Regions from separate parts of the Sodalis sp. RH22 genome, predicted to be linked through region 1. Evidence: riboswitches for the same ligand, from Rfam matches in the RefSeq annotation. Region 1 holds a riboswitch; each other region holds the start of a gene.
The links. Region 1 has a riboswitch for thiamine pyrophosphate ahead of thiM (hydroxyethylthiazole kinase). Riboswitches for the same ligand answer to the same signal wherever they lie in the genome.
Positions count from the first base shown of each region.

Region 2: another riboswitch for thiamine pyrophosphate. It lies ahead of thiC (phosphomethylpyrimidine synthase ThiC); the one in region 1 lies ahead of thiM (hydroxyethylthiazole kinase).
Region 3: another riboswitch for thiamine pyrophosphate. It lies ahead of thiB (thiamine ABC transporter substrate binding subunit); the one in region 1 lies ahead of thiM (hydroxyethylthiazole kinase).

Region 1 covers NZ_CP178731.1:5,405,379-5,412,788, forward strand. The annotation lists gene ACL2XN_RS24635 (SDR family oxidoreductase) at 1-735, opposite strand, end outside; gene ACL2XN_RS24640 (zinc-binding alcohol dehydrogenase family protein) at 855-1,808, opposite strand; gene ACL2XN_RS24645 (N-acetyltransferase family protein) at 2,011-2,457, opposite strand; gene ACL2XN_RS24650 (helix-turn-helix transcriptional regulator) at 2,882-3,613, shown strand; TPP riboswitch at 4,259-4,359, shown strand; gene thiM (hydroxyethylthiazole kinase) at 4,399-5,193, shown strand; gene thiD (bifunctional hydroxymethylpyrimidine kinase/phosphomethylpyrimidine kinase) at 5,190-5,993, shown strand; gene ACL2XN_RS24665 (hypothetical protein) at 5,940-6,854, opposite strand; gene yegS (lipid kinase YegS) at 6,986-7,410, opposite strand, start outside.
Region 2 covers NZ_CP178731.1:3,639,642-3,647,051, reverse strand. The annotation lists gene thiE (thiamine phosphate synthase) at 1-377, opposite strand, end outside; gene thiC (phosphomethylpyrimidine synthase ThiC) at 374-2,296, opposite strand; TPP riboswitch at 2,396-2,509, opposite strand; gene rsd (sigma D regulator) at 2,554-3,075, opposite strand; gene nudC (NAD(+) diphosphatase) at 3,168-3,971, shown strand; gene hemE (uroporphyrinogen decarboxylase) at 3,989-5,053, shown strand; gene nfi (deoxyribonuclease V) at 5,080-5,775, shown strand; gene ACL2XN_RS16525 (YjaG family protein) at 5,834-6,424, shown strand; gene hupA (nucleoid-associated protein HU-alpha) at 6,615-6,887, shown strand; gene ACL2XN_RS16515 (DUF1481 domain-containing protein) at 6,928-7,410, shown strand, end outside.
Region 3 covers NZ_CP178731.1:2,850,840-2,858,249, reverse strand. The annotation lists gene ACL2XN_RS13070 (S8 family serine peptidase) at 1-823, opposite strand, end outside; gene thiQ (thiamine ABC transporter ATP-binding protein ThiQ) at 1,961-2,698, opposite strand; gene thiP (thiamine/thiamine pyrophosphate ABC transporter permease ThiP) at 2,682-4,271, opposite strand; gene thiB (thiamine ABC transporter substrate binding subunit) at 4,282-5,262, opposite strand; TPP riboswitch at 5,310-5,427, opposite strand; gene sgrR (HTH-type transcriptional regulator SgrR) at 5,487-7,175, opposite strand; gene sgrT (glucose uptake inhibitor SgrT) at 7,271-7,410, shown strand, end outside.

The sequences.
Region 1 (7,410 bases):
GGCGACGACCGGCAGGCCCAGGCGGCGGCCGATAACCTCGGCGATCGCGCGAAACGGCACCCCTTCTTCTGCGACGGCATGATAGCGGGCGCCCGCAGCGCCTTGTTCAAGCACCAGCCGGAACAAACGCGCCGCGTCGAGCCGGTGCACGGCGGGCCAAAGGTTAAGGCCCTCGTCCACATACGCTGAAACGCCCCGTTCGCGCGCGATGCCGATCAGCAGCGGCACAAAGCCATGATCGCCCTCACCATGGACCGAAGGCGGCAGGCGTACCAGCGAGACGCGCACGCCCTGCGCCGCCAGCGCGGCCACCGCATCATCCGAGGCGACCCTGGGTATCGCGTCGGGGCCGGCCGCCGGGACATCGTCCTCGGTGGCGCTACGGCCGAGCGACATCAGCCCGGTGGCGGAGGTGACCACCAGGGGGCGGCCGCTGCCGGAGACCGCGGCGCCGAGCGCCTCGATGGCGCGCCGGTCTATCGCGCAATTTTCCTTCATTTTGGTGAAGTCGTGGATAAAGGCGGTATGAATGACGCCGTCGGACAGGGACGCCCCGGCGCGCAGGCTGTCCAGATCTTCCAGGCTGCCGCGATGCGCCTGGGCGCCGGCGGCGATAAGCGACCCGGCGGAGGCCTCCGAACGGGCGAGACCGAGCACCTGATGGCCGGCGGCGATCAGTTCCCTGACAATGGCGGAGCCGATAAACCCCGTAGCGCCGGTAACAAAGACACGCATGATAGCTTCTCCAGAAAGGTATGGGCGAAGAGCTACTATCGGCTTACCGGCCGTAGGGGTAAAGTAGTGACGTTATACGGGTATATCGACTAACAGGTTCAATGACCCTGAACGGGCTTTCAGGGCCGCAATACGATGCGCGCGCCGTCGTTATCAGCGGCCCAGGCCCGCGCGACCTCCGCCAGCGGCATGGATTGCGCCGCGATGGTAAAACCGGCCCCCGGGGCCGCCGCCAGCACGCCCTGGATGGCCGCCAGCATGCGCGGAAACGGCACGCTGCCGATGCCGCTGCCCATCAACTGCAACGCGGACGACCGCAGCGCCGCCCCAGGCAGGGTGATATCGGCCCCGCTTAACGAGCCGATTTGCACAAAACGAATCGGCACGCCCTCCGGACCGGCCTTGGCGGCGGCTATAGCCAGCGTTTGCGCGCTAACCCCCCATAAATAATCCAGCACGATATCGACGCCCTGGCGAAATTCGTGCGTAAAGGCCTGCTCCTGGGCGTTCAAATCCTGGACCAGCGGAATCGTCACGTCGGCGCCAAGACGGCGGAGATCGCCGAACGATGCGGTCCGGCGTCCCGTCGCAATGATTTTCCCGGCGCCGAGATGCCGGGCAATCTGGATTGCCAGGCGGCCGGACGTGCCGGCGGCGCCGTTAATCAGCACCGTTTCACCCCCGCGCAGCCGGGCGCGTTCCACCAGGGCCGCCCATGACGACATGCCCGGTATGGCCATGGCGGCGGCGGAAACCTCGTCCAGGTCGTCCGGCAGGGCGATGCAATGGCCCGCGTCCACCAGGCATTGCTCGGCCATGGCGCCGTAAGGCTGCTCCGGCAACAGAAAATAGACGCGCCGGCCGTCTTGCGTGATGCCGGTGCCATCGATGCCGGGAATAAACGGCAGCGCGCTGTCGGCGCTGTAATGCGCGCCCGACGCGCGATTCCTGGTGATGTGGCTCAGCGACGACGCGCTGACGCGGATCAGGCTTTTGCCCGGCGCGGGCGCTGGTTCACTGAAGTCTCCGTAGACGGGGGGCTGGCCCGCCGTTGTTACGATCGCTGCTTTCATTCCGTTTCACCCCTGGGCGCGAATCCGGCCATCCCCGATGGCAACCGGGTTCAAATGGATAATATGTGTATTATGCACATACATGGCCGCCAGGAAAAGCCGCACAGAAGAATAAATCGTCACGGCAACAGACGCCCGCGCATCGTCCTGTAACCCCAAGACGGGGGCAGCGGCCACGAAAACGCGGCGCGGGCGCGCCTGGCTACTGCTGCCGGATCCTGCGGTGCATCAGATAATATTTGCCGTGCTCGGAAACACCGGATGAGATAATCGTCCAGCCGTGACGCAGATAGAATTGCTGCGCGCCCACATTCTCCTGCAGGCATTTAAGCGCCATGGTGCCGCGGCAGAGCGGATAGCACGCCGTCAGCAGCGCGGTGGCTACCCCGCGGCGCTGCCAGGCAGGATCGACAAACAAATTATGCAAAAAGCTGTCCGGCAGCCAAAGCGAGGCAAAACCGGCAATATGGCCCTGTATTTCGGCGACGATGATCTTTTCATCGAACGTGGCGCCGTCAAAATCCTCCAGCCGCCACTGCCGGTTATCAAGCCAGGTCCAGCCGGCCTTGCGTGCCGACAGATAGAGAGTACGCAGAAAAGGACGATCCGCTTCCCGGTAATCCCTGACAACCACATCCTCTTTTTTCATCTGAAACCTTAGTTAACTTATTGATTTGTTACCTTCTCAGTATCAAGTTTAACTTATAGATGGAATAAATAATATTGTGCTTATTATTTCCAGGCGGTATAGGATGCGGTGCCGGCGCGGTGCGGTCCGCCGGCAGGCGATCGCGATTATTATCCGGTCGCATCTAGCTGAAGCTTAAACTAGATTAATATAAACGCGGGATGCCGCTGAGGATAAACCGTCTTAAACACCGGTATGAGGGTAGCGCAAGCCCTGGGCGGCAGTCATTAGCGCCGCAATGATTGATAAAACTGTTAGAGGTTGCATCCATAGCCTGCCTCTTATATTATCCAAAATCCCACCGGTATTACATGTTGAAACTGCTCTTTATTACCCCTTATGGATAATAAATGATGAGTGTTAGTTAATATGGCAGGCATATTTTATGGAAAAACCCTTAGAGAATAATCAAGATTTCTTTATCCAAACGATGAAAATAGAAATCAAACTTTATCTTCAGCAGATATTCAAGAACGCCAACGCGTTCTGTTTTGCCTACTTTATGATGAATAAAAGCGATAACTTCCCAGCCTATATAATATCCGACTACCCCAGCGGCTGGCTGAATCAATACCGCAGTTACGGTTATCAAAAAATCGACCCGGTGATGCTCATCGCCTGCCGGAAATTCACCCCTTTTTTTTGGCCTGATAATCCGTCGATAATACAAGAGCATAGCTTTTTCAGGCTGTCAAAATATTACCGGCTTGACAGCGGCTACACTTTTACGTTGCATGATTGCGATAACAACCTGGCTACATTAAGCATCAGCAACCGCCAGGGAAAGGAGGACTTTTATCATTTTATTGAGCAAAACAAAGAAAGACTGCAGATGCTGCTGATTAGCACTCATGATAAGGTATTGAACTTTATGCAAAATACGTTGCCCAACGCCACGTCCCATGGCGAGAGATCACACGTCCAGGCGCTGTCTCCCCGGGAAAAAGAAGTATTATTCTGGGCCAGTGTCGGAAAAACCTATGGCGAGGTCGCGACCATCCTGGCAATACGCGAGGGAACGGTAAAATTTCATATCAGAAATATTATTGATAAGCTAGGCGTTACGAATGCAAAACATGCCATCAGCCGGGCCACGGAACTTAAATTATTTGGTTAACTATCCATTTATCATTTCGCGCAACGTGATCACAACCCTGTCCATCTGTGGGAGTTTTATTATGCTGTCGGCTTAAAATGGACAGCGTTGCCAATATATTTGCAATCATTTATATAGTGTTTAAGATGCAGGCGTTGCCGCGAGAAATTTGATGCTATCATTGCCCGGTGATTCTTCTGGCTGTTGAAGGTAGGCATGATTAGATTCTGTCTTTTTAATTTATTAGCTTTGTTTTCATTAACGGCATATTCCTCTGAGCATCTCCATAAAATAATTTTAATCGATCTCATGAATAATAAGCCAATGTTTTGTCATGCTGAGCCCCGTTGGCGCTTTTCCCCGCCGATAAAAGACGATCCCTGGCTGGCCGGGCGGTTAAGCGCGCTGGCCGAGGCGGGATTTGCCCGCCTGGAGGGGGCCGGGGACAGTGCGCAGTGGTGGTTGACGCCCACCGGTGCCACGGGTGCGCAATTCTGCGGGGACGTTTGTTACGGCCGGATGTTGGTCAGTCCCCAGCGGCCCTGCTCATAGCCTTATTATTAAGTCTGCTGATAATTGTGTTTATGAGATCGACGCCGGCGGAGGGACCAGGCTCCGCCGGCAAACTCACCATTGATCTTTTCTCCCGCCCGCCGGATAATCATGCCACTTGACTCGGGGTGTCCGCCGCTGTGCGCCGGACTGAGATTTTACCCGTATGACCTGATCTGGATAATGCCAGCGTAGGGAAGTCACGGCCTGTTGTCCCGCCGGGTCCGTCTTCCTCAGCGCCGGCTGGGAGCGCTATGATTACCGAACCTGCCGAACTGCCCGGCTTAGCCGCCGCGTCTTCCCTTACCCTGCTGCGCCAGCGCAAGCCATTAGTCCATTGTATGACCAATGACGTGGTACAGGCGTTTACCGCCAATGCGCTCCTGGCCGTCGGCGCCGCCCCGGCCATGGTGATCGAACCCCGTGAGGCGGTTCAGTTCGCCGCCATGGCCGATGCGCTGCTGGTGAATATCGGCACGCTGACCGCGCCGCGGGCCGAGGCGATGATGGCCGCCATTACGTCGGCCAATCAGGCCGGCACGCCATGGGTGCTGGATCCGGTGGCCGTGGGCGCATTAACCTTCCGTACTGAATTTGCCCGGGGCATATTGACGTTAAAACCCGCCGCCATTCGCGCCAATGCCTCGGAAATCTTGGCGCTGGCCGGGCAGCCGGCCCTGGGCCGCGGCGTGGACAGCGCCGACGACTCCCGCCACGCCCTGCCTTTTGCCCGCCAGCTGGCCGCGGACTATGGCACCCTGGTCGCGGTTACCGGCCGGGTGGATTTTATCACCGACGGCGATCGGGTCTGGTCCGTAACCGACGGCGACGCCATGATGACGCGCGTCACCGGTACCGGCTGCGCCTTATCGGCCGTGGCGGCGGCGTTTTGCGCCCTGCCGGGCGATCGGTTGCAGCATCTGGCCGCCGCCTGCAGGATCATGGCGCGGGCCGGGCGGTTAACCGCCCGGGACGCGGCGGGTCCGGGCAGCTTTGCCGTCGGCTTCCTCGACCGGCTGTACGGCCTGCAGGAGGAGGATATACAATGAAGCGCTGCCATAACCTGCTCAGTATCGCCGGCACCGATCCCAGCGGCGGCGCCGGTATCCAGGCTGATTTAAAAACCTTCTCGGCGCTTGGCGCCTATGGCGCCACGGTCATCACCGCGCTGGTGGCGCAAAATACCCGCGGCGTGCAGTCCATCTATCCTATCAGCGCTGAATTCGTCGCCGCCCAGCTGGATTCCGTGCTCGGTGACCTGCGTATCGACAGCGCTAAAATCGGCATGCTCGGGCAGGCGGACATCGTGCGGACGGTGGCGGCAAAACTGCGGCAATATCCCATACCCTATGTGGTGCTCGATACCGTGATGGTGGCGAAAAGCGGCGATTTCCTGCTGTCGCCGGATGCCGTGAGCGCCGTGCGGGATGTCTTATTGCCGCTGGCGTCCATCATCACCCCTAATTTGCCGGAAGCGGCGGCGCTGCTGGGCTGCCGCGCCGCCGCCAGCGAGGAGGAAATGCGCCGGCAGGGCCGGGAACTCCTGGCCTACGGCTGCCAGGCGGTGGTGATGAAGGGCGGCCACCTGCATGGCGACTCCAGTCCCGACTGGCTTATCACCGCCACGGACGAACGGCGTTTCGACGCCGTCAGGGTGAACACCCGGCATACCCATGGCACCGGTTGCACGCTCTCCGCCGCGCTGGCGGCCCTGCGTCCGCTGCATGACGACTGGGCGCAAACGCTCGCGGCGGCCAAAGCCTGGCTGCAGCAGGCGCTGCTGCATGCGGATGATCTACAGGTCGGGCAGGGGATCGGGCCGGTCCATCATTTCCACCAGTGGTGGTGACATTCCGGTGAGAATGCCCTGGGCAAAGTTAAGCAGCGAGCGGGCGTCGTGCAGATGCCGGGCGTCGAAGGCGTTGAGCAAATAACTGTTCTCGCCGCGGTGCGGGCGGATGCGCAATGACGGCAGGGGAGTGCCGCCCCGGTATTCCGGTACCGCCGTATAGATATACCCCGGCTGCATCTGGTTGTCTTCATCGCGCCATAATAATTGCAGCGCCGGATAAGGGCCGAGACAGCGGCCGATAAAGACATTCCCGGCCCAGAAACCTTCGTACTCGCCGTCTTTTTGCAGTCGTTTTTCGCTGAACACCGGCGCGTTGATCAAGCCTGATAGCGTGTCGGGCGTTAACGTCTGCAGCAGCTGATGCCACAGCGGATTGCCGTTTTCCAACTGCCAGCAGGCCATGCCGATATAGTCGTTAAGCGCCTGCCAGTCCTGCTCCAGCATGCGCTTGACCGGCTTATCGGTCATATTGCGAAACTGCATCAGCGGGCTGACCATATCGCCCAGCGTATTGTAGGTAATCAGCGTCATGGTGCGCGGATTGCGGCGCAGCGACAGCCAAAGGATTAATTTCGGGATGCGGAACTCAATGGATTGCACGCTGAGCCGGTACTGGTTCTCTTTGGTCAACACAAAACCGTTGGAGGTGCCGCGCTTTTCGCGGTAGTTATGGATAACCACCACGCTGTGGGGCCCCATCCAGCCGGTAATATAATGTTCTTTGTCACTCTGGGTGACTTTCATATCCTCGACCATGCCGCACAGGCTTTTTTCCGTCAGCGTCTCCAGGGGATGGGCTTCCCCGGCGCTGTAGTAAAGCGTTTGCGGCGCGGGCAGGGCGGGTGAAAATGCTTGCATGATAACTTCCTGAAACAGCTACATAGCCTATAGATTACCCTAAGTTGTTATACAAATTCTTGCGCGTGTCGTCCCGGACTGTCGAAAATGTGCGTAAGATCAAATCACTGGCGGCGACATGGCCGGTTCCCCTAGGCCAGCAGCGGACAAAGGGGCGGCAGACGGCATGCCAGCGCCGCCGGCAAGATGGTAATCAGGAATTTTTTTCCCTTCAGCGGCTCACCGTCGAGGTTGAAGGTGACCTCATGCGGCGCCTCGATTTCAAGCCAGGGCAGAGAAGCGGCGATGACATGGGGGTTTTGCTCATCGCTGGTCAGGCTGTTGAGGAGGATCGGCAGCAGTGCCTCCGAGGCGAAAACGCGCAGCTGCAGCAGGCCGTCGTTGATCAGCGCGTCCGGGCAAAGCGCCTGCCCGCCGCCGGCCTGGCGGCCGTTGCCGATACCGATAACCAGCGCCTCGCCCGCCCAGTTAAAGCCCGGGCCGCGGATTGCGCAGCTGTCGGCTTTCAGGGTATCCATGCGCAGCAGGCCATGGATAAAATAGGATGCGCCGCCCA
Region 2 (7,410 bases), 1.8 Mb from region 1:
GATGGCTGTAGCGCCAAAGCGCGGGCCAGTTCGCTATCGTCGTGGGTGGAAAGACCGAGTCGCAATCCGGCGCGCTGGATGACGGCCAAATCCGCCGTAGCCAAATCCTCTTGTCCCAGGTGCACGCCATAGGCGCCGTGTTTAACCGCCAGCCGCCAATAATCGTTGATGAAAATCCGGGCGCGGTATTTCCGTCCCAGCAAAATCGCGGCCTCGATATCCGGTTCGACCCGGTCTTCCGGCTGGTCCTTGATGCGCAACTGCAGCGTGGCGACGCCGGCGTCCAGCAGCCGGACCAGCCATGCCAGCGAATCCACTACCGGATAGAGCCCGAGCCTGGGCTCGGTCGCCGCAAAGGGCGCGTCGGGCGCAATCATTTCGCCACCCCCGTATCCTCAGGCGCAAGATAGATTTCCCCGCCGCTGGCGCGAAACGCCGACGACATCTCCGCCATGCCGCTTTCCCGTACCTCAATCGCCTGGGCGGCGGCATAATCCCTGACCTCCTGGGAGATTTTCATCGAGCAGAATTTCGGACCGCACATGGAGCAAAAATGGGCTACTTTGCCGGATTCCTGCGGCAGCGTTTCATCGTGATAGGCGCGGGCGGTGGCCGGATCCAGGGCCAGATTAAACTGGTCCTCCCAACGGAATTCAAAGCGTGCCTTGGACATGGCGTTATCGCGTATTTGCGCCCCGGGATGGCCTTTGGCCAGATCGGCGGCGTGAGCGGCGATTTTATAGGTAATAAGCCCCTGCTTAACATCTTCTTTGTTCGGCAGGCCCAGATGCTCTTTCGGCGTGACGTAGCACAGCATCGCACAGCCGAACCAGCCGATAAGCGCGGCGCCGATGCCGGAGGTAAAATGGTCGTAACCCGGCGCGATATCGGTGGTCAGCGGCCCCAGGGTATAAAACGGCGCTTCGTGGCAATGCTCCAGCTGTTCGGTCATGTTGCGCCGGATCATCTGCATGGGAACATGGCCAGGGCCTTCGATCATCACCTGCACGTCGTACTCCCAGGCAACTTTGGTCAATTCGCCCAGGGTATAGAGTTCGGCAAACTGCGCTTCGTCGTTGGCATCATGGATGGAGCCGGGACGCAGGCCGTCCCCGAGGGATAATGAGACGTCGTAGTCGGCGCAAATCTGGCAAATATCGCGAAAATGCTCATAGAGGAAGCTTTCCTGGTGATGCGACAGGCACCATTTGGCCATAATGGATCCGCCGCGCGACACGATGCCGGTCAACCGTTTGGCGGTCATCGGCACGTAACGCAACAGCACGCCGGCATGGATGGTAAAATAGTCCACGCCCTGTTCCGCCTGCTCGAGCAAGGTGTCGCGAAAGCATTCCCAGGTCAGGTTTTCCGCCACGCCGTTGACTTTTTCCAGCGCCTGGTAGATGGGCACCGTGCCGATGGGCACCGGACTGTTGCGCAGGATCCACTCGCGGGTTTCATGGATATAGCGGCCGGTGGACAGGTCCATCACCGTATCCGCTCCCCAACGGGTCGCCCAGACCAGCTTCTCGACCTCTTCCTCAATGGATGAACTGACGGCCGAGTTGCCGATATTGGCGTTGACCTTGACCAGGAAATTGCGGCCGATAATCATCGGCTCCGACTCCGGATGGTTGATATTGGCGGGGATAATGGCACGACCGTCGGCCACTTCCCGGCGCACGAACTCCGGGGTAATATCCGGCGGCAAATGCGCGCCGAAGCTCTGGCCGGGATGCTGTTGCAGCAATACGTCGCCGCGGATGCGTTCGCGGCCCATATTTTCCCGCAGGGCGATAAACTCCATTTCCGGCGTAATGACGCCGGCGCGGGCATAATGCAATTGCGTGACGCGCCGGCCGGGTTTGGCGCGCCGCGGCGTATGGCTGGGGGCGAAACGAACCTCATCCAGGCCCTCGTCGGCCCGGCGTTCGCCGGTATAACGCGAGCTTAGGCTGTTCAACGCCTCGCTGTCCCCGCGCTGTTCAATCCAGCCCGAACGCAGGCGGTGAAGGCCGGCGCGCACGTCTATCTCTGTCGCCGGATCGCCATAGGGTCCGGCGGTGTCGTATACCGGCACCGGCTCGTTTTCTTCGTAGCGCGGCGTTTTGCCGTTGCCGCCGATAAGCGTGGGGCTAAGCGCGATCTCCCGCATCGGCACCCGGATGTCGGCGCTGTTGCCCTGGAGATAAATACGCCGGGAGTTGGGGAAGGCTTCGCCTTTCAGACGATGGATGAATTCCTGCGCCTGGGCGCGCTGCTCACGGCGGGAAGGGGTGGTTTTGGATAACGACATAGCAATTCCTCACAATAAACGGGAAAATTGCTTGTCAGGAGCGCTACGGGAGTAATGAGGCCGGGCTTTGAATTTAGCAAAATAGACTATAAATCAAAGCGTTGCTTTACTCTTGTTCCCTTCGCAGGTATTAACCCGATCAGGTTCCGCGGATCCCGAATTAACGGTCTCAGCCTGGCGTAATGTACGCGCTAGGCACTCCGACAAGATATAGCGGCCCGTGAAGGACCGGTTACGACTTACTGCTTACCGCAAAATTACGCCAGACGCGATACGTCCGGATTATTGGCGGCCGGCACCGAGGCCAGGTAGTCCGCTTTATATTCCAGCGCCTGCTGGATCAGTTTGTCCTCCAGGGCAAAACGCGTGGCCAGGGCCTCGCCCACGCCGGAAAGCGCCTGTTGGAACTCCATACAGTTATCATGATCGATGGCCGTTTCCAATTGGCTATCATAAAATGCCATGATTTGTTTGGTATTTTCCTGCAACGCCGGATACAACTGGGTACTGATGATTCTTTTGCTGCTGCTGGTATCGTCCGCGTCCTGAACGATACGATCGTAGATATGGAAATGGCCGGCGGAAAGGTAGTCCACCAGTTTATGGCAAAAGTCGTCCAGCGCGTTTTCGTCCAGGGGAGTATGCTTTTCTTTATTGGGCTTAAGACCGATGAGATGGTAATACGCAATGAGCAACTTCCTGCGGGCCAGTATCCACTGATCGATCAGTTCGTTACTGCCGCCAACGCGTTGAGCCAGAATGTCCAGCTGGTTTAGCATGATTGACTCCGATGTAATAAAGTAACGCTGCGTTACTCATCAATTAAAGCTAATTTCTAGCTTGCCAGTGAATAAGAGGTAGTGCAACTAAAATGGAACAAGAACTCAACGGTAGCGAAAATGGCTGGTGGATCGTCAGCCAGGACAGCAAATTGTGGTTACCCAAGGGGGAACTGCCATTTGGAACGGCATCGGCCTGGTCACTTCAAGGATTGACAGCGACGCTTATCGGCGAATGGGAGGGGTCGCCCGCCTGGCTGGTACGCCACGCCATGCCCCGGGATATGGGCTCGGTGCGCCAGATCATCGATAGCGACCCAGGCTTGTTCCAACTGGCGGGCCGGGGCGTGCAACTGGCGGAGTTTTATCGTTCCCATCGCTATTGCGGCTACTGCGGCCATGAGATGCGCGTCAGTAACCGGGAATGGGCCTGCCTGTGCGATCATTGCCATGAACGGTATTATCCGCAAATCGCGCCCTGTATTATCGTGGCGATCCGCCGCGGCGACGATATCCTGCTGGCCCAGCATACCCGCCATCGCGGCGGCATTTACACGGTGCTGGCCGGTTTTGCCGAGGTGGGGGAAACCCTGGAGCAGACCGTGGCCCGCGAGGTCATGGAGGAGACGCGGATTAAGGTGAAAAACGTCCGTTATGTCACCTCGCAGCCCTGGCCTTTCCCGCATTCGCTGATGATGGCGTTTATGGCGGAGTACGCCGGCGGCGAAATCACCCCCGATCATAATGAAATCCTTGATGCCGGCTGGTACCGTTATGACGCGCTGCCCCTGCTGCCGCCGCCCGGCACCGTGGCCAGGCGCTTAATTGAGGACACGGTCGCGCTCTGCCGCGCCGATCGGGAAAATGACGGCCCGCATGCTACACTCCATTCATAACTGCAAGGGAATCCTGTATGCATGAACTGAAGAACGACCGCTATCTGCGCGCCCTGCTGCGCCAGCCTGTTGATGTCACGCCCGTATGGATGATGCGCCAGGCCGGGCGTTATCTGCCGGAATATAAAGCCACCCGCGCCGAGGCCGGTGATTTTATGTCACTGTGCAGGAATGCCGAACTGGCCTGTGAAGTGACCTTGCAGCCGTTGCGTCGTTTTCCGCTTGATGCCGCGATCCTGTTTTCGGATATCCTGACGGTTCCCGACGCCATGGGACTGGAATTGTATTTTGAACAGGGGGAGGGGCCGTGCTTTGCCCGTCCGATTACCTGTAAAGCCGACGTGGAGCAGTTGCCGATACCGGATCCGGAGGTGGAGCTGGGGTATGTGATGGACGCCGTACGTACCATCCGGCGCAACCTGCGCGGAGAAGTGCCGCTGATTGGCTTCTCCGGCAGTCCCTGGACCCTGGCCACCTATATGGTTGAAGGCGGCACCAGCAAAGTCTTCACTAAAATCAAACAAATGATGTACGCCGAGCCGCAGACGCTGCATTTATTGCTCGATAAGCTGGCGGCGAGCGTAACGCTGTACCTGAACGCCCAGATTCGCGCCGGGGCGCAGTCGGTGATGATCTTTGATACCTGGGGCGGCGTGCTGACCGGCAGCGGCTATCTTGAGTTTTCCCTTGATTACATGCAAAAAATCATCGACGGCCTGCAGCGGGAGCATGAAGGCCGCCGGGTGCCGGTAACGCTGTTTACCAAAGGCGGAGGCCAATGGCTTGAAGCCATGGCGCAAACCGGTTGCGATGCGCTGGGCCTGGACTGGAGCACCGATATTCAGGCGGCGCGCCGTCGCGTGGGCGATAAGGTCGCGCTGCAGGGCAATATGGATCCTTCGGTGTTGTACGCGCCGCCGGCGCGTATTGAACAGGAAGTGGAGTCCATTCTGGCCGGTTTCGGTCGGGGTGAGGGGCATGTCTGCAATCTGGGGCACGGTATCCATCAGGACGTGCCGCCGGCACATGCGGGCATTTTTGTTGAGGCGGTGCATCGCCTGTCGCGCCCCTATCATCTGTAAAGACTGGTGAAAAAGGTGGAAAAAACATGGATATAACAGCATTGCGCGCCGAGCAGGTCGCCACCGCCAGTAGGGTCATACGCCATGACGATTTCGCTTTTTCCACGCCCGCGATAATCGCCGGCGCCGATGTGGGGTTCGAACAGGGGGGCGACGTTACCCGCGCGGCTATCGCGCTGCTGCGTTTTCCGTCGCTGGAGCTTATCGAATACCGCATTGCCCGTGTAACGACCACCATGCCTTATATTCCGGGTTTTTTGTCGTTTCGCGAGTATCCCGCCCTGCTGGCCGCCTGGGAACAGCTGAATCAGCGGCCGGATTTGCTGTTCGTCGATGGCCATGGTATTTCCCACCCGCGCCGTCTGGGCGTCGCCAGCCATTTTGGCCTGTTGGTCGACCAGCCGACTATCGGCGTGGCTAAGCGCCGGCTGTGCGGCCGGTTTGAGCCCTTGAGCGATGAGGCGGGCGCCAGGGCGCCGCTGATGGATAAAGGCGAACAGCTTGCCTGGGTATGGCGCAGCAAGATCCGCTGCAATCCTTTATTCATCTCCACCGGCCATCGCGTCGGCATGGACACTGCCCTGTATTGGGTACAACAATGCATGCGCGGCTACCGCTTGCCGGAGCCTACCCGCTGGGCGGATGCGGTGGCCTCTAATCGCACCGCGTTTAAACAGTGGGAGCAGGGGCGCGGCGAACCGGACTTTTTCGACCTGGAATAGGGTAACCGGCTAATTTCAGGTACACTGCGACGCAGATTAAGAGTAATGGAATAGCGCGATGTTACGTAACCCGATACATTTACGTCTGGAAAAGCAGGAAGCCTGGCAGCACGTCATTTTTATGGCGTCGCTGTGTGAACGGATGTACCCCAATTATCAACTGTTCTGCGTACAGACCGGCTTTGGCGACCCTGCCGTCTACCGGCGTATTCTCGACCTGGTTTGGGAGACACAGGTTGTTAAAGATGCTAAGGTCAATTTTGATTTACAATTGGAAAAGCTGGAAGAATGCATTCCCGCAGCGGATGATTACGATTTTTACGGCGTTTATCCGGCGATTGATGCCTGTGTGGCCCTGAGTGAATTATTGCACTCGCGGCTGAGCGGTGAAACGCTGGAGCATGCCGTCACCGTCAGCGAAACCTCTATCCGCACCGTGGCCATGCTGGAAATGACCCATGCGGAGCGGGAAATGACCGAAGAGGAGCTGAATGCCCTGCCCTCGATTGAAGAGGAATGGGACATTCAGTGGGAAATTTTTCGCCTGTTAGCTGATTGTGAAAACCGCGACGTAGAATTGATCAAAGGGCTGCGCGCAGACCTGCGCGAAGCCGGAATTAGCAATATTGGAATAATTTTACAGCAATAAGGCAATAAAACGTGATTTAAGACCTGTTTTGCCATGTCTTAATACTTCACATCTGCACCCCGTCTGGTCTACATTTGGGGGGGCATAAAAAAAGTGGCTATCGGTGCGTGTTTGCAGGAGAGTGCCGTATTCCGGCTTATCCGTCGTACTCGATGCTTAGCAAGCGATAAACACACTGTAAGGATAACATATGAACAAGACTCAACTGATTGATGTAATTGCTGATAAGGCCGATCTTTCGAAGGCGCAGGCGAAGTCGGCTCTGGAATCCACTTTGGCAGCAATTACCGAGTCTCTTAAAGAGGGTGATGCAGTACAATTGGTTGGTTTCGGTACTTTCAAAATTAATCATCGCAACGAACGCACTGGCCGTAATCCTCAGACCGGTAAAGAAATCAAAATCGCCGCGGCCAATGTTCCGGCATTTGTTTCTGGCAAGGCTCTGAAAGACGCTGTTAAGTAACCACCGTGTGTTGGTGAAAAGATTAAGCATAGGGGCAACCGTGCCCCTTTTGTTTTTGCGCCGGTGCGGTTGGCTCGGGCTGCTGGCCTGTCTCCTCACGGCATGCGGTTCGCATTCCAAGGCGCCGCCTGCGTTCACCGCCAGCGGTTATGTCGCCGATCGGGGCGCCATGCGTTTATGGCGTAAAGACGACGCGGCACAGCAAACGGTCAATATCGTCAGCGTCTACAGCCCCTATCAGGGCGAAAATACCATCATTACCCGCTATCAATTCCTCCATGACGACGTGCGCCAGATTAACCGGACGCAAAACGGCGCACATCCGCAAACCGTGCAAATCCGCTTTGACGATCAGGGTAATCCCAGCTATATGCAGCGTCAGCGCGATGGGCTGCGTGAAAAACTCAGTGATGACGAACTGGCGTTGTATCAGTTTGAAGCCAGGCGATTGCTGGATGTCAGCAGCACGCTACGTGCCGGACAGGTAAAGCTGATGCAGGGGATATGGCGCGACGGCGTGATA
Region 3 (7,410 bases), 2.6 Mb from region 1:
GGATAACGTCTCCCGCCTTAAGACGGTGATAAAGGTTATAGAGATATTGCAGGCCCCGGGCGGCATAACCCACCTTCGCCCGGCTGGCGATCCCCATAATGCCATACCCCAGCTCCAGCCCCGCCATCACACCCACGGACGCGGTATTGTCGCAGCCGACGGTGACGGCGCCTTCGACAATAGCGCGCTCCGGAGGAAGGTTATTATGACCGGTGAACCAGGCATCAGGCTCGTTGGTAATGATGGTGACATTTTCGCCCCTGCCCCCGGCATAACTTAGACCGGCGGTGCCGTCGACACCGCCGAGCCTGAAGCTATTGAAACAATGCCGGGCAGGCCAAAGATAATATTGTAAAGGGACGAAGTTATAATTTTCCACGCCGTTAAGCGTTTTGGGCTCATCATCAAGGGTGGGTTGCTCGGTGTGAAGAGCGTTATAACTTCTTGCGCCCCGTAGCGATACGGGTTCGGTAGTGGGATAAACCGTCTCGACTGAGCTGAATAGCGCAATGGCGTGAAGTATTTCATTAATATATTCAACAGCGTTGACATTCTCATTAAAAAATTTGATTTTGAAATAGCGATCCAAGCCAAATGTTTTATTCATTTCTTTGGCCGCATCATCACGAGGGCTGCCGGATATGTCAAATAAAGGGGAAACTCCCATGGTTTCAAAGTTAAATTTGAGCTCGTGCTCAATTTTTTGCGCTTCTGAAAAGTAATACGCGCCGGCATTGTTTCGTTTAAGTTGAAACACGATGTTAGTGTATTTGACGCCCTGCTGGGCAAAGAAGTCAATTTTTTTAAGAATTTTGTCACTCATTATAGTTAACCCCCGATAATAAAATCGTATTTGACGGTTGACGATTCATCCCGTCATTTATGATGTTTGGTCTGATAAGAAGTAAAATTTGCACAAAGGCATTGCTGCCGCGGTGATTCAGTTTCTCCTGATGTTTAAATTAATGGTTTGCATAAATTTTTAATGAGAAAAAGATGACAGTCACTATTGTCCCTTCTTGCGCAGGGTGCATGACCTACTGTCGCGTAAAGTTAAATTCAGCTGTGTTAAATAAGATTCTTTAAAACTTAATGCAGATTGTACTCAATATACAATAATCGAAGTGGATGTTTAATAAGTGATTTTTATATATGATTTTTATTTAATATAAACTCTAATTGCAATAAATCAAACAACATTCTCAAATAATAGTGTGAAGCAAGTCAATATTTATTCTAATGTTAAATTATCTTAACTTTAAAATGCTATTTATACGTAATTTCTTATTTTTCATTAAATTCAAAGAAAAAAACATGGATAATAATAAAAAAAAGCTTATGTGTGGCGAAAAAACGGCGACCAGCAAAAGCGCAGGCCGGTTTTTCTTCCGCCGCGGAGGGACGTAACAGCAGTGGTTGTAAAACGTAATGGGGGGTGGTGTGATATGTTTGACAATATAATCATGATGTTGTGCGTGGGGTATTCAGTGGGGTGATACCGGGATGGGGCCGGATGGCGGCTTTTTGGCGTGAAAGGCCAGCATCCCAACTCCCTTATAGGCGGGCTGAAACGCTGGCGATAAAAATCACTACTCGTAAATTGCGGGCATTGCCAGGCGGCATGCGAAAACGCATGACGCTTTTCTGCCGTATCTTGATTATTTTATTTATGAGTTTCCCCAGCATTGACGATAAGCTGTTTACAAATACGTTCATTAGTACAACATAATTAAAATGCTATTACTGCCGATGCCTGTAACCACTGGGGTGCAACAATAAGCCCTTACCAATGGATGCTCTGCGGCATTTCCAGGCGACATTTAATTCCATCTCATAATAGTAACAATTTATTTGGCAAAATGTGAATCGGCTCAAGAATGCTATTTTTGGCTATTTGCCGCGATCTTATTCCAGCACGGGAAGCCATCGCGTCATTATGCGGCGCCGGGCATCGGTGATGTTAATCCTCTCCGGCCAACCGCGGGCGCGGGTCCGGCGCGTGCGGCGCAATACCCAGGACGGCGGCTTCGCCGGCTTCGCCGCTCGCCAGGCGCGCGGTCGGGCCGTCGTAATAAATGCGGCCATCGACAATCAGCAGGGTGCGCGGCGCGATGCGCACGGCGTCATCCAGGTTGTGCGATACCATTAACAGGGTCAGGCCGCGGCTGGCGCACACGTCGTTCACCCGTTGCAGCATATCGACACGCAAGGCGGGGTCGAGCGCGGAAAACGGCTCATCAAGCAGCAGGATGGGGCGGTCGCGCACCAGACAACGCGCCAGGGCCGCCCGCTGCCGTTGCCCGCCGGACAGTTGCCCCGGCAGGCGGTCCAGCAGTTTCTCCAGCCCTACCTGTGCCGCCACCGCATTTAACGCTTCCCGTTGCGCCGGAGTCAACGCCAACCCCGGATGCAGCCCAAGGCCGATGTTTTCCGCCACCGTCAGGTGAGCGAACAGGTTATGCTCCTGGAACAGCATGGAGACGGGGCGCCGGGCGGGCGGGGTGGCACTGTGATCCTGGCCGTTTAACCACAGGCTGCCGCTGTGCAGGGGCAGAAAACCGGCTATCAGGTTGAGCAGGGTGCTTTTGCCGGCACCGCTGGGGCCCAGGACGGCGACCTTTTCTCCCGCTGCCAGCCGCAGGTCAAAACGCATCGGCAAATGTTGGTAAAGATAGGTCGCTTTATCCAGTTTTATCATGCAGCCCCGTGAGTTTCTCGATTAGCGTAAATAATAAAAAGCACAGCGCCAATAGGAACAGCGCGGTAACGGCCCCGTCCTCGCTGCGATAAGCGCCGATTTGCTGGTAAAGATAGAGCGGCAGGGTCCGGAAATGTTCATTGCCGAACAACGCTACCACGCCAAAATCACCCAGCGACAGGATAGAGGCGAACGCCATGGCGCGGCCAATCGGCTGGCGCAGCGCGCGCCATTCCACCCAATGTAGCCGCGTCAGGCCGCGCATATCCAGGGACAGGCATAAACGATTATACCTTTCCGCCAGGTCCAGCATCGGCGTTTCCAGAATTTTCAGGGCGTAGGGAATGGCCATCAGCGCATTGGTCAGTATGACCAATGCATAGGGGGAGCGGGGCAATCCCAGGGTATGGGTGGCGATCAGGAAGAAACCGGTGGCCAGCACAATGCCCGGCATCGCCAGGATCAGCATGCCGCTAAGATCGAGCAGTTGCGCGGACCAGGGACGTTGACGCAGCCTCAGCTCGCGGCTGCTCCATAGCAGCATCAGCGTTAGCACCACGCACAGCAGGCCCGCGCCCAGGGCAATGCGCAGCGACGTCAGCAATGCCGACCACAGCGCCGGCTGCGACAGGACCCGCGCCATGCCCGTATTGACACCGCCGGCCACCACGGCCAGCAGGGGCGGCGCCAGCAGCGCCAGCGCCAGGACAATAACCAGCGCGTCGGTCAAACGGCGCGCCAGATTATCGCCGGGATTGCGCCACTGGGAAAAATGCGTCGCGCCGACGGGAAACGCGCGGGTCAGCCGTTGGCTGGACAAGACCAGCCCCAGGCAACAGATCATTTGCACCAGGGCCAGCAGCGCCGCGCGGCCGGGATCGTAGTCATAGCTTAAGGCCTGGTAAATCGCCAGCTCAATGGTGGTCGCCCGCGGTCCGCCGCCCAGCGACAGCACCGTGGCAAAACTGGCGAAACACAGCATAAATATCAGCGCCGCCGCAGGCAGCAGTTGACGGCGCAGATAAGGCCACTCAAGAATGCGGAAGAAATGCCAGCCCGCCATGTCCAGCTGCGCGGCCAGCTGGCGCTGCTCCACCGGAATGCCTTCCAGCGCCTGCAACAACAGGCGGGTGGCCAACGGCAGGTTAAAAAATACATGGGCCAGCAGGATCCCCCGCAGGCCGTAGGGTGAAAAACCGTAGGGAATATGCAGCCAGAGGCATAGCTGCGCCAGCCAGCCGTGGCGACCATACACGCTCAGGATGCCGAACACGGCCACCAGCACCGGCAGCACCAGCGTCATGGCGCAAAAGCGCAGCAACAGCAGGCGTCCCGGAAACCGCCGGCGGTAAAGCGCCCGCGCCAAAAAAACGGCGGGCAGCACCGATAGCAGCGCCGACAGCAGCGCCTGCCAAAAGGTAAAACGCAGGACATGCCACAGATAGCTGTCCGACAGCACGTCGCGCCATTGGAGCGTCGGCGCGTTCAGCCACAAGGCGCCGACCGCCGTCAGGGCCACGGCCGTAAGCATCAGCGCGGCCAGCAGTCCCGGCCATAACCAGCGCGGTATCATCGGCCAGGCATCATTGGCTGACGGAACGCAACCAATCCTGGGTCCACGCGCCGCGTTTGGCCGCCACGTCATCCGCGCTGAAATTCAACGTCTTGGCCGGCAATACGTCAAAGCCGGCCGGCAGCGCGGTTTTGATCACCGGATACATCCAGTTGCCGGTGGGAATGGTCTGCTGGAAAGCCGGGGAAACGACAAAACGCATAAACTGCTGCGCCAGCTGCGGATTTTTACTGGCGGCTAATTGTCCGGCCACCTCGACCTGGAGATAGTGGCCTTCGCTGAAGGTCGCCGCCGCATAGTTATCCTTCTTTTCCTCGTTGATATGATAGGCCGGCGACGTGGTATAGCTGAGCACCATGTCCGCTTCTCCTTTCAGGAATAAGCCATAGGCTTCGCTCCAGCCCTTGGGCACGGTAACGGTTTTTTTCGCCAGCCGTTGCCAGGCCTGGGGCGCTTTATCGCCATATACCTGCTGCACCCAGAGCAATAAGCCCAGTCCCGGGGTACTGGTGCGCGGATCTTCGTAAATGATTTTCAGCGCCTGCGGCCCGTCTATCAGTTCATGCAGGCTTTTGGGCGGATTTTTCAGCTTGTTCTTGTCATAGACAAACGCAAAATACCCGTAATCAAAAGGCAGGAAGGTGGGATCATGCCACGCCTGCGGCAAGGTCAGATGAGCGGTGTCGACGTTATGCGCCGTAAAGAGATGCGTATCCTGCGCGGGCTTAAGCAGGTTGTTATCCAGGCCCAGCACCACATCCGCGTCGCTGTTCTTGCCTTCGATGCGCAGACGGTTGAGCAGGGCGACGCCATCTTCCTGCACGACATATTTCAGCTCGCAGCCACAGTCTTTTTCAAAGGCGGTTTTTATCGCCGGCCCCGGGCCCCATTCGGAGGCAAAGGAATCATAGGTATAAACCGTCAGGACGGGTTTTGCCAACGCCGGGGCGGCGGCGAGCAATAGCAGGCAGGGTAACCATTTTTTCAACACTTTGCGCTCCTGGAAAAAAAAAGGCGGCAAAGGCGTTTGAGGCGGCAGCGGGACGCACTCTCAAATCCCTTCGCCGGTATTAGCCGGATCAGGTTCGACGGGTATACTCTCAGCTTGCGCGCCGGCTAACGCTATGCCGGACGCTTCGCACCCCGTTGAGAACAAATGCAAGTGTAATGGTTTTATCCCTGGCTTAACAGCCTGTCTTACGTGTCTTATGTGTCTTATGTGTCTTGCGGGTCTTGCGGGTCTTGCGGGTCCGGCGGGGCGAACCAGGCGGATTTGAAATCAAACCATCCCAGCGTATTCATCCTGACCCCGCGCATGCTGCGCTGGCCCTGTAGAATCAGCCAATGATGGAACAGCGGGTGCAGGCGATGGCCGGTGATAAGCGATTGGCACCATTGCGCCATGGACAGGCCCTTGCCGCGCCATTTCTCCAGCGCGTCGCTAAGGTCGGCCGGCAGGCAATGATGCATCAGCGGCATCTCGTAAAAGCTGGCGAACAGGGAATAATCCAGCGGCAGGTAAAAATTAGCGCTGCCGAGCCATAAATCGCTCTCGGCCTCACCGTTATGCCAGGCGGCATAATCCACGGTATTGATCACCAGCGCGATGTCCTGCCGGGCCAGCACCGCACCGAGCGCGCGGCAAAGATCATCGAATTCCGAATGGGCGCGATAAACCGTCAGGGTGATGCTGCGCAGCCCCGCGGGTCTTGGCCGCGGTTGCGCGACCCTGCTATGGCGCCAGCGCGGCAGGATACCGTAGGCCGGCGACCAGTAATGCTGGTAGGCCGATCCCGCCTCGGTCAGCATGGCGATGGGATCGATATTTTCACTCAGCCAGCGGCGGGTATCATCGTTTTGCATCAGCGGCGAACGGGCATCAAACAGCAGGAAATAGCAGCCTTCCTCCAGCCGGGTTTCCAATTGACCCGGGGTGCTGTTATCCGCCTGGAGCTGGACGCCGGAATAGCTCAGCTCGGCGGTGAGTTCCGGCAAGATCCAGATATTCACTTCATCAATCAGTGCGCGATAGCCGAAATAATCATCAAAGGCGCGAATCTTCAATAAGCTTTCCCGGTTGTCGATCACCGCATAGGGTCCGGTGCCGACGGGACGGCGGACGAAGTCCGGCATCGTCTCCCATTCCTGCGGCAAAATCATGGCCGGCACGCTGCCCAATAGCCAGGGCAGCCAGTCGTCCGCGGCGGTCAGGGCGACATCAACGGTATTGGGGATGGCGGACGAGACAGCTTTTATATGGCAAAACAGCGGATTTCCCCGCAGGCGCAGCAGCGAGCTGCACACATCCTGCGGCGTCAGTTCCCGCCCATGATGAAAATGGATCGCCGGACGCAGGTAAAAGCGCCATAACAACGGCGAAATTTGCTGCCAATGATGGGCGAGGTCCGCTTCCAGTTCCCCATTTTCCTCATTTATTTTGGTCAGGCCGCTGAAAATCTGCCGCACGATGTGGTTCTCAGAACGCCGCAAAGGACTGCCGGGCAGCAGGTTCAGCAGCGGGCGATAATACAGTACCCGCAATATGTGCTTGCCCTGGCGGAAGCTGCGGCCCAGATGGGAAAGCAGCATCTGGCGTACCCTGTCCTTATCGCCCACCAGTTGGACCAACTGCTCGATGCGATCCTGCTCCAGCAGATCCTCCGCCCGCTGCTGTTGCAACGCCAGGCCGGTATAGTGAAAGGTCAGCTGCGAGCGCTTGCCGCGCCCGGCTGTCGCCTGCCACTGCAGCCAGCCCATTTCCTGCATGGTTTTCAGCAGCGTACGCACATGCCGGCGCGTACAGCTCAGCGCCTGCGCCAGTTCGTTCAGGGTGGTTTCCTGTGTCTTGCCCTGGCAGCTTTGCCACAGGCGGATAAATTGTTGCTGCAGGCGTGGCGAGGACATAAAAGAGGAACACTCCTTAAAAAGTCATCTGTTTTTCTTCCGGTATCTTAAGCCGATACTGGTCGTGTCGAAAGGGCAGAATAGGGATTGTAACGATGAAAATAGCCAATTTGCGCCGGTTTTATCAGCATTATTTTATCGCCATCTGCGGGCGCGGCGTGATCCGTCCCGACAGGGGCCGCAGCGGACAGCGCATGGCGCTGTTGTTACAGGTAACCCAATGGCATACGGATTC